2 regions of the Pseudoalteromonas sp. Bsw20308 genome follow, and region 1 is predicted to be linked to the other one. Evidence: predicted binding sites of a transcription regulator. Region 1 holds the regulator's gene; the other holds the start of a gene.
What was found. The regulator sigma-54, encoded in region 1, starts transcription at its own class of promoters, with help from an activator protein. The targets are predictions, from matches to a motif close to GTTGGCACGNNNNTNGNNT.

Region 1 (5,555 bases):
CAGCAAGTTGATGAACACTTAAATCACTCGTGTCGATCATATAGTCAGCGCGAGTCGTGAGAACATCGAGTAGTTCTTTTTCTTTTTTTATAGCTAAATCAAGAGGTAATGAGTCAACTGATAACGGGTGTAGACGGCGAGTCTCAGAAAAACGTTTAATTAATGTTTGATCCTCACTGTCTAGATAAAACAGAGTCGGTTTAGCAAAGCCAGGTAAGTATTCAAGGATATCGTTAAATTCATCTTGCTCTTTTGGTAAATTACGGACATCAATACTAACTGCAATTTTGTCGTAGTTATCAGATACACTTCTCACTAAAGAAGGTAGCAGATTAATTGGAATATTATCTACGCAATAATAACCTAAATCTTCAACTACGCGTAAAGCAACCGATTTTCCAGAACCGGAACGGCCACTTATGATAATTAATTCCATTTATCACCCATTATGTTAATTACGATTGTTCTACAATAACTTGATACAGTTCAGTATCTGATTTTGCGCTGCGTAACTGTTTACAAAAATCTTTATTATTTAGTTTATCAGCTATCGTTGCGAGCGTCTTTAAGTGCTGCTGGTTATCGCCATCAGGTACGATGAGAGCAACAAATATATCAACAGGGCGATTATCTATTGCATCAAAATTAATAGGTGTTTCGCTTACTAATACGAGTGCTAAAGGCTCTTCTGCACCGCTCATTCGCCCATGAGGGATTGCAATACCTCTTCCTATACCAGTGCTTCCCAGTTTTTCTCTATTCATTAAGGCGCTGAGAATATCTTGTTGAGAAAGATATGGGAGCTTGTCATGAGCAAGTTGACTGATGAACTCTAAAATTCTTTTTTTACTATTAAAAAGGACCGCAGCTCTGCTGCAGTCCTGGCATATAAGTGAACTTAATTTCATAATATTAGTGTCGAGCAAGCTTCTCTTTGTGTTTAATAACTTGGCGATCGAGCTTGTCAATCAGCGAGTCAATGGCGGCGTACATATCTTGATGTTCAGTAGAGGCAAATAACTCAGCTCCACTTACATGAATCGTTGCCTCAGCTTTTTGGTTTAATTTTTCTATATCAAGAATGACATGAACATTATTAATATGATCTGAGTGTCTTTCTAGCTTCGCAAATTTGGTATTTACATAATCTCTTAATGAATCAGTTACTTCTACGTGACGACCAGTTAAGTTTAGTTGCATAAGCATTACCCTCTTTGTTTAGCGTCTTAAATCAAACTTTTTCGCTGATTTGACGGTGGAATAGCTAGAGATTCGCGATATTTTGCGATTGTACGTCTCGCTACTTTTATTCCTTGCTCAGCTAATATATCTGCAATTTTACTATCACTCAATGGTTTTGCTGAGTTTTCTGCTGCGATTAATTTTTTAATGAGAGCGCGTATTGCTGTTGATGAGCATTCGCCTCCATTTTCAGTACTTACATGGCTTGAGAAAAAATATTTAAGCTCAAAAATACCGCGAGGTGTATGCATATATTTTTGAGTTGTTACGCGTGAAATAGTTGATTCGTGCATTTCTACCATTTCTGCTACATCATTTAAAACCATTGGTTTCATGGCTTCGGGGCCATGCTCAAAAAAACCTTGTTGTTGCTTAACAATACAATTAGTTACTTTTAATAGTGTATCGTTTCTACTTTCTAAACTTTTAATAAACCATTTAGCTTCTTGTAGATGCGAGCGAATAAACTGGCTATCACCACTTGATTTAACGGTGCGTGACATTGCTGCATATTGGCTGTTGACTCTGATTTTAGGCATGCTATCTGGGTTTAGTTCAACAACCCAGCGACCTTTTATTTTTTTCACCGATACATCAGGAATTACATACTCAGATTCTTCTCTAACTATAGTATCCGCCGGTTTTGGGCTAAGAGTATGTATTAAAGTCATTATTTCTTTAAGCTCTTCTTCTTTGAGCTTTGTTTTTTTCATTAATGTACGATAGTCGCGAGCAGCTAATAGATCAATGTGCTCGGTTAAAATCATTTTTGTTTCATTAATATAGGGTGTTTCTTTATCGTATTGGTTCAGCTGAATACATAAGCATTCTTGTAAACTACGTGCTGCAATACCAACAGGGTCAAACAATTGAATTCGTTTTAAAACAGCTTCTATTTCGTCAAGTTCAACTTCGTTGTCTTCTTCGTTCTCTTGATTAAAACTTTCTAAAATTTCTTCGCAGCTCAGCGTTAAAATACCCGAATCATCTACGGCTTCAACAATCGCAATCGCAATCGCTTCATCGGTAGGACTAAAGGGAGTCAGTTGTAGTTGCCACATTAGGTATTCATGGAGCGTTTCAGTTGAGGAGCCTTGGTATATAGATTCATCTTCAGGCATTGGTCCTGATGATGACGCTGGGGCTGCGCTCATATATTCATCCCAACTAACATCCATAGCCATTTCATCACTTAGCGTATCTTTAGCAAGTGCTTCACCACTGTCTTGCTCATATTCGCTCGGAACATCATCAGCATTTGCGCTAACAGTTACATCGTCGTTATCTGCTTTTTGCTCGTTTTTACCAGCAGAATCTTCGGCGTAATCTTGCTCTTCAACCTCTAATAGGGGGTTGCTGTCGAGTGCTTCTTGTATTTCTTGCTGGAGATCCAATGTACTGAGTTGCAGCAGGCGAATTGCTTGTTGCAGCTGTGGAGTCATTGTAAGTTGCTGGCCCATGCGCAGCTGTAATGATTGCCTCATGTATCTCTAACAATCCTTTTATGTTGTTATAATTAATACTAGCAGATGCTTAAAGACATGGCGTAAATGTTACAGCCTAAATTGTTCGCCTAAATAAACATCACGTACTGTTTTATCGTTTAATACGTGCTCTGGTGTACCAGAAGCAATTAACTCACCATGAGAAACTATGTAGGCTTTTTCGCAAACATCAAGAGTTTCTCTTACATTATGGTCGGTAATTAACACACCAATACCACGATTTTTAAGATGTTCTATTATTTTCTTTATATCTAACACTGAAATAGGGTCAACACCAGCAAAAGGCTCATCAAGCAATATAAATTTAGGATCAGCGGCTAGTGCTCGCGCTATTTCAACTCGGCGACGCTCGCCTCCTGATAATGCCATACCTTGGCTATCACGAATGTGCTGAATACTAAATTCATCTAATAAATTGTTAAGTGTGTCTTCTCTTGCTTGCTTATTTAGCTCTTTACGTGTTTCTAAAATAGCCATTAAATTTTGATAAACAGTAAGCTTTCTAAAAATTGATGATTCTTGGGGTAAGTAACCAATGCCTAATCTAGCACGACTATGCATAGGTAAAAGAGTAATATCGTTATCGTCGATAGAAATCTTGCCTTTATCACTAGGTACAAGGCCTACAATCATATAAAACGTTGTGGTTTTACCTGCACCATTAGGGCCAAGTAACCCGACTATGCTGCCAGCCTTTACTTCCAGACCTACATTTTTTACAACTTCACGGCCTTTATAACTTTTAGCTAATAGTTCTGCTTTTAATGTACTCATGGCTGACCTTTATCGTTTTTTTCTTTTTTAGTCTCAATAGGTACTAAAATAGTATGCACACGATCGGTTGAGTTTTCGTCTTTTTCAGCGCTAATTAATTGCTGTTGCATATCGTAAGTAATACTCTTGGCATTTATTTTTTGACCCGCTTGCGATACTTGTGCATCGCCAATAAGGGTTAAAAATCGTTTAGCTACATCATAACGAACTTCGTTTGCGCTGGCGCTCATTATAGTGCCATCAGTTTGTTTTTCTTCGAAATATGCAGGGCTACCAGTTGCAATTAGTAGCTGTTTATTATCGCCTAATTCATCACGTTTATGTACTTCTAAACGGTCGGCTGTAATACGGCGGTTGCCGTGAATAATCTCAACATTTTTTTCAAAAATTCCGACGTTTTCTTTTAATTGGCCTTCTTGTTTGTCGGCACTTATTGATATTTGATTCGCTGCAGGTTGAATCGCTTGTTCAGCAGCGCTAAGGTTGAAAGCTAGTATAAGTGTCGGAATAATAAGTATTTTTGAAATTTTATTGGTCATAATATATAGTTCGCGTATGGTTAATAAGTTTTATCACTTCAGTTTTTAAATCGGCTTCAAGGCCTTTACCGGTGATCTTTAAATTGGGTCCCGTAACAATAACGGGTTGCTCTGAACGCATCGTGAGTAGTTTTATATCTACTTGAATATTATCCGCATTAATCTTGTCTATCATTGCATTATCAGTAAGATTCTTGGCAACCACGTTACCTTCTAAAATTAATTGTTTTCCTTCATATAACGTTGCTTCGTCTGCATTTATTCGCCATGTTTGTTTTTCGTTATATAAGGTGAAAATGGGCTTTTCAAAAAAGGTAAAGCCTAACTGTTGATATAATTCCATTTTAGCAGCTGTAACTTTATGATTAATTTTACCATTTTCATCATAGGCCGTTTGTTTTAGCTCAATAGCAATATAATCAGGCTTAGCGATAACTTCAGCTTCAACCTGAGCTGTCATATTTGTTTGTGCAAAATAAGGGTACCAAAGCCAAACCATACAGCTGATGAATAAAACGCTTAAAATTATGCGCGCTGTATTCATGAACTAGTACCTTTGCTAGTAAGTGGTTTGTCGTTCTCTAGCATAAGTAAGTCGGTTAGTTCTCTCACTGCGCCAAAACCACCCAGCATCTGTGTCGTGTAATGTGATAAACGCTTGATTAGTGGGTGAGCATCGTTAACTGCAACGGCAAACCCGACTAATTCCATTACTGGCATATCGGGGCCATCATCACCAATGTAGGCAATTTGATCATCACTTAGGTGAAGCTTGTTTTTTAGCTCTTCGTAAGCAATAAGCTTGTTTTCTTGACCTTGATAAATATGTTGTACTGTTAAACTGGTCATACGTTGTTGCACTATCTGCGAATGGCGACCAGTAATAACAGCCACTTCAAAGCCACTGTTTATAAGCGCTTTAATGCCAAAACCATCTTTTGTATTAAATGCTTTGAGCTCTTCACCTTGATTGCCAAGATAAATTCGGCCATCAGAAAATACACCATCAATATCGCATATAAGTAGTTTTACTTTTTTAGCACGTGCTTTTGCATCAGCACTCAGCGGTTGATAGAGTTCTTCAAATTGCATTTATAATACTCCTGCTTTTAATAAGTCTTGCATATTTAGTGCGCCAATAGGCTGGTTTTGCTCATTAACAACAATCAAGCCATTTATACGTTTGTGTTCCATTATATTAAGCGCTTCAGCAGCTAAAATATCTTGTGTCGCTGTTGTGCATGACCTAGTCATAACAAGGTCTATTTGTGTTGTATGAATATCTAGTCTTTGCTCTAAAATACGGCGTAAATCACCGTCGGTAAATAATCCCACGAGCTGATTACTTTTATCAACAATGGCTGTCATACCAAGGCCTTTGGCTGACATTTCAATAAGTGCATCTTTTACGGTTTGTGAAACGCTAATAATAGGTGTATTTGCGCCGCTGTGCATAACATCTTTTAAGGTTAGTAATAATCGTTTGCCTAAACTG
Region 2 (5,555 bases), 180 kb from region 1:
GACTAACTACACTTTCTAACGTTGCTAATAGCTGACTAACGCTCCCTACTTGCTGCTTAATTGAACGCCGCGTTTTTTTTACTTGTTTTTCAATTGCTTTAACATCGGTGGGATTGTTTTTTACTTGTTTTGCAAGTTTATTGAGATCCCTTACTGGCGCTAAGTGCGATATTGACTCGCAACCGGTCAATAATAGAATAAACACTAAGAAGCCATACTTTTTCACAACTTATCCCTATTGAACCAAGTAAAATTATAATTACAATATATGGTAGCCAAACCAATCTGGCTTTATGGTTTGTGCTTCACCGCTGGGGGTTAACTTTATATTCAATTGGCTGTCGAGTAAATCAATGGCAAAGCAATCGTCTACATCATGTAAATCATCTTTATGAATATGGCTAAGCCCTGCAAGTAAATCGTTTTTAGCACGCTCTTTAGCTTCATGGCTACTGCTTGCAACATACAGTGCAAAGTCGTGTTGCTCAGCCATAGAATCACTTCGGTAAGCGCCTAAATTTACAAAATAGAGTTGTTTATTTTGCTCCACATAGCTCTCGACTACTTCTACTTTAAAACCATCTATATGATTAATTGCCATGTAGCTATCCATGTGAACATTACTTCTGTCGCCTACCCACTGGCTTTTTAACTTTGAGTAGGTTTGTTCTATATTCTCCCCTACAACAAAACGAATATCATGCATTTCTATATGGCAACCCTGAATTCGCCCCCCTAAATACACCATAAATAACTGCATTTGCTTCTCTTTATAAATTATCTACATCAATATTATGTTTTTTAATCAGTTTATAAAAGTCTGAACGGTTACGTTTGGCAAGCTTAGCGCCTTCAGCTACGTTACCACCAGCCATTTTTAAAGTGTTAATTACATAGTCGCGTTCAAACTCTTTTTTAGCATCGTTTAGTGATAATGGTTCTACGTTTTTTTCATTACTATTAAGAGCTGCTAACACTAAGTGTTCTGATATTACTTCGCTTGGCGTTAATGCAACAACTTGCTCTACTACGTTTTGTAATTGGCGGATATTACCTGGCCAATCGTAACGTACAAGTGCATGCATAGCATCGCTTGCAAAGTGTTTTTCATTTTGGTTCATGCGCTTAGCAATGCTTGCACTAAAATGTTGTGCTAATAAGCTTATATCTTCGCGGCGTTCACACAGTGGCGGTAATTTTAAATTAACTACGTTTAAGCGATAGTATAAATCTTCTCTAAATTGCTGGTTTAAAATAGCTTCAGGAAGATTTTTGTGTGTTGCCGATACAATACGCACATCTATTGCTATCTCTTCTTGAAAACCTACTGGGCGAATTGTTTTTTCTTGTAATACGCGCAGTAACTTAACCTGCAAGTTAAGCGGCATATCGCCTATTTCGTCTAAAAATAACGTGCCACCCTGTGCTTGTTGAAACAAGCCTTGGTGATCTTTAATTGCACCCGTAAACGAGCCTTTTTTATGACCAAATAATTCGGATTCTAAAAGCTCCCCCGGTACAGCGCCGCAGTTAATTGCAACAAAAGGGCCACCGCTTACATGACTATGCTGATGAATCGCCTGTGCGAGTAATTCTTTACCAGTACCACTAGCCCCCGAAATAAGTACATTAACTTGCGTTGGCCCAAGTAGTTTTACTTGCTCTAACAAGTGCAGCATTGCACCACTGCGCGTAACTATATTACTTTTAGGTGCAGCTTCATCAGCGTTAACACCGTGAATTTCAATTGCTTTAGCAAGGCTGTCAAATAGCTCATCTTTATCTACAGGTTTAGTTATAAATGCAAAAATGCCCTGCTTAGTTGCCTCTACTGCATCAGGAATTGAGCCGTGCGCTGTCATCATGATGACAGGTAATGCTGGGTAGCGGCTTTGCAGCTGACGATGCAGTGCCATACCATCCATTTCATCCATGCGTAAGTCGGTTATTACGGCATCAAACACTTGGCTTTTAAGTATTTGTAGTGCGGTTAAGCCGCTTTCACAGGTTGTCACTTCGTATCCTTTTGATTCAATACGAATAGCGAGCAGTTTTAATAAGCTAGCGTCGTCGTCAACGAGTAATACTTTTGCACTTTGCACTTTAGTTGCTGCCATCGTTACTGCTCCTTCGTTTCTTCTCGTAGTAAAAGTTGCTGCTCAATCGTAGCTAACGATGAGAGGGTTTCTTGCATTTTATTATTAAGTGCTTGCTGCTCTTTTTTAGCATTTATTTGCATAGTTACTTGCTGCTTTTGAAGCCATAAATATTGCTTTATGTCATCAGGCCAAAAGTAAGCAAGATCGAGTTTTAGCAACTTAGTCATTACCGTATTTGGATCATCATTTATGTTTAAGCACATAAATTTAAAAAAGCGTTTAAGCTCGTTTTCACCTGTAAAAACATCTTTGTTAGGTACCAATTTAAATCCGCCACACTGATTAGCGTGCCATGCAATAACTTGCTCTGCAGGAGGATAGCTTGGTTCAATTTTTGGTCTAGGTTTTGGACTAGGGTTACTGTTTTTGTCGTTCGTTTTTTTTGTATCGACCACAGGTGCAGGTGTAATTGACACACGCTCTTTTTGCCCATTATTAATTTCACAACCTGATATAACCATGCTACTAAGCACACATAAAATAGCAATTAAACGCAAGCGCATGTTAATTAACTCCTAGACTTTTTGTTATGGGAATTTTAATTGAAAACCGGCAACCATGTGGCTCGTTATGCTCAACAGTAAGTGTACCTCTTAGCTGTTCAACAGACTCTTTTACAATAGTTAAGCCCAGCCCACTGCCTTGCAGCGTAACATTTTTACTGTGTTTACCTTGATAAAATGCGCTGAAAATTTGAGTTTTTTCTTGCTCTTTAATACCGCACCCTTTATCAAGTACAACGATACAAAGCTGGTTTTGCTCAAGCGCTAAATTAATAGTAACGCTTTGCTTATTATCTGAAAATTTTAAGCCATTTGAAATAAGCTGAATTAAAATCATCTCAATAAGCTCACTAGGTAAAGCAAGCGGTTTGTTAGGTAAAGTGTTTTGCCACTGCAGAGCTTGCTCACGCGCACTTAAGCGATGCTCAAAATGGCTATTAATTTTATTAATAAGAAGACTAAACTCAACTTCACTTAAGCTGTCTTTACTGGTGCGAATCGCATTATAACTCAGCAGGCTGTCAATCATTGTGCGAAGGCGCACCATAGATTGGCTAATAAGCTCAAGCACTGCTTTTTGCTCAGCGGTAATTGGGCCTACTATTTCATCAGTTAATAAGTCAGTGCCTTCAACCATTGAAGCAAGGGGCGTTTTTAGCTCATGGGTAACATGGCGTAAAAAAGTATCTTTTTGCTGCTCAAGCATATGAAGTTGCTCTTGCACCCATTGGAGCTTTTCTCCTAGCTCAACAAGCTCAGCTGAACCTTTCACAGATATTTTTTGCTGCCAATGCCCCTGCCCTAGCTTATCAATAACCGTAGTTAACCCTTTTAGTCGCCCACTTATACGCCATAAAAAACCACCACCAACAATTAAAGTAAGCGGAATAAGTGCCACCAGCCAGTTTATAAATGACGCTTGCAGGCTTGTAAGCTCATTTTGGTTATTGGTAATTTGCGCTTCGTTTTTATCACGTAACCATAAAGTAAGCTCAGCAACTAAATCGCTCACTGGCACAAATAGCTCAGCTTGTTGTTGTTTTTGCTCAACGAGTTTTACATGCGCGGTTTGTAAGGTGGTATATAAGCGTTGCCATTGGTGAATATACTCTTTATTCGTGTTTACAAATTTAAGTTCATCAATGCTTTGTAGGGATGATTGCCATTTATCGACAATGAGCTTATCAAGCGATTCACTTTTTAATACCCAGTTTTGCCTAGTGGCGCGCTCAAGGCTGTTGAGCTCTTGTTTTAGAGTATTAAACGATTTGGTAACTTGATAGTTGTTACTCACGATACTTTGAGTAACTGCTAATTGCTTGTTAAGCGCATTTAAAAATACAATCACCACTATAGAAAGCGGGAGTAACGAAAGCAGCATACTCATTGCAAATTGCCCAATTAAATTAGGCCGCCAGTTAAGCATTGCTTGGTATTTTTTAGCTATGGTTGCTGGCATTTCGTTTAGTCCTTTTAAGTTAAGCGTTCTATTATTAAGTGCTTACCTTATACACTAGCTGAACCAGCAATTATATTTAATACGATTAACAGCCAGCGCTACAAAAACAATGTGTCGCCAAATAGAGACAGCGTAACTCGTTGATTTTAATAAACTCCCTTTCACCCCCACCAAATAATGTTGCAAAAGGCGCACAAAAATTACAATAAACCCAGTAAAAACTTCTCATTGGCTTAAAGCAAAAACAATAACCAATTGAAAAATAACAATAATTATTATTGGCACCATTTTTGTAACAGGAGTAATAACTTTAATCAATAAGGAAATAATTATGAACAAACGCATTTTAGTAATTTCATCATTACTGACTTTAGGCTTTTTCGGCGCTAATGCACACGCAGTGGACGTTCACGCGACTTTTAACGAACTTGATCAAGACAGTAACGGCACATTAAGTGAAGCCGAAGCAGGTGAAGATGCTGTGTTACACGAGAATTTTTCTCAAATTGATACTAATCAAGATGGGCAATTGTCGCTAGATGAATTCAAAAAATTTATTCAATAAACTCATTTAATAAGGAACGTGATTATGAAACAACTTATCGCCGCTTTTTCATTAATGTTTTTAGCAATTAGTGCCACCGTAATTGCATCGCCAACAAATGTGCGTTTTGCCCACTTAGATAAAGATATGGATGGACAAATATCAATTATCGAAGCCAAGCAAGACAAAGAAGTAATGAAGCAATTTACCGATTTAGACGAAAACGATGATGAAGTAATTTCTAAGACAGAGTTTAAAAGCTTTAAGCCTTAACAAGTTAAGTTTTGCTTAAGCTTTTATCTAGTAGAGTGAACTAAAGCATTTGCCATAATCCCTGAGGGAGTGTGTAAAAGGATTTAATGTTGGGATTTAAATTATGGCAAGTGCTTTCCCCGCTTCTACTAAATTGTTTATAACCTAAATAACCTGAACTCTGGTTAATAAATCTATCTCAAGCAGCTATTCCCAGCGCTGACTGCGTTGAATTTACTTGTAATAGGCCTGATGTGTTAATTAACCTCTCAACCAGATTACAGGTTAAATAATCTTTTGGAAGAAATACCATGAGGATACTTTCCTTTGTTACAAGCATCTTAATACTATCAAGTTTTGACGCCCTAGCACTTGATGTTAAGCAACGCTTTTCCCATCTCGATACTAACAAAAATGGTTATTTAACCCATGATGAACTTGAACCTCAACCACAATTATTGAGCACATTTTTGATATGGGATAAAGATCAAGATAACCAAATTTCATTAATCGAATTTAAAAATTATCTAACCAATAACCTCTACTGAGTATTTCCTATGAAAAAAATACGCTATATGGCACTTTTTGCATTCAGCACTTTTTGCACTCTAAGTTTTGCCGCAAGCAATAATATTGTT

Region 2: a site for sigma-54 is predicted at 4,399-4,417, ahead of D172_RS04225 (EF-hand domain-containing protein). Genes of this name have one in related genera too.

Annotation. Positions count from the first base shown of each region.
Region 1 covers NZ_CP013138.1:800,941-806,495, forward strand. Annotated here, with positions in the region: gene rapZ (RNase adapter RapZ) at 1-436, opposite strand, end outside; gene ptsN (PTS IIA-like nitrogen regulatory protein PtsN) at 456-908, opposite strand; gene hpf (ribosome hibernation promoting factor) at 913-1,200, opposite strand; gene D172_RS03410 (RNA polymerase factor sigma-54) at 1,227-2,726, opposite strand; gene lptB (LPS export ABC transporter ATP-binding protein) at 2,796-3,521, opposite strand; gene lptA (lipopolysaccharide transport periplasmic protein LptA) at 3,518-4,060, opposite strand; gene lptC (LPS export ABC transporter periplasmic protein LptC) at 4,050-4,604, opposite strand; gene kdsC (3-deoxy-manno-octulosonate-8-phosphatase KdsC) at 4,601-5,152, opposite strand; gene D172_RS03435 (KpsF/GutQ family sugar-phosphate isomerase) at 5,153-5,555, opposite strand, start outside.
Region 2 covers NZ_CP013138.1:976,569-982,123, reverse strand. Annotated here, with positions in the region: gene D172_RS04250 (murein transglycosylase domain-containing protein) at 1-226, opposite strand, end outside; gene D172_RS04245 (DUF1543 domain-containing protein) at 260-760, opposite strand; gene D172_RS04240 (sigma 54-interacting transcriptional regulator) at 771-2,117, opposite strand; gene D172_RS04235 (hypothetical protein) at 2,120-2,662, opposite strand; gene D172_RS04230 (sensor histidine kinase) at 2,664-4,121, opposite strand; gene D172_RS04225 (EF-hand domain-containing protein) at 4,453-4,686, shown strand; gene D172_RS04220 (hypothetical protein) at 4,711-4,938, shown strand; gene D172_RS04215 (calcium dependent protein) at 5,229-5,465, shown strand; gene D172_RS04210 (calcium-binding protein) at 5,475-5,555, shown strand, end outside.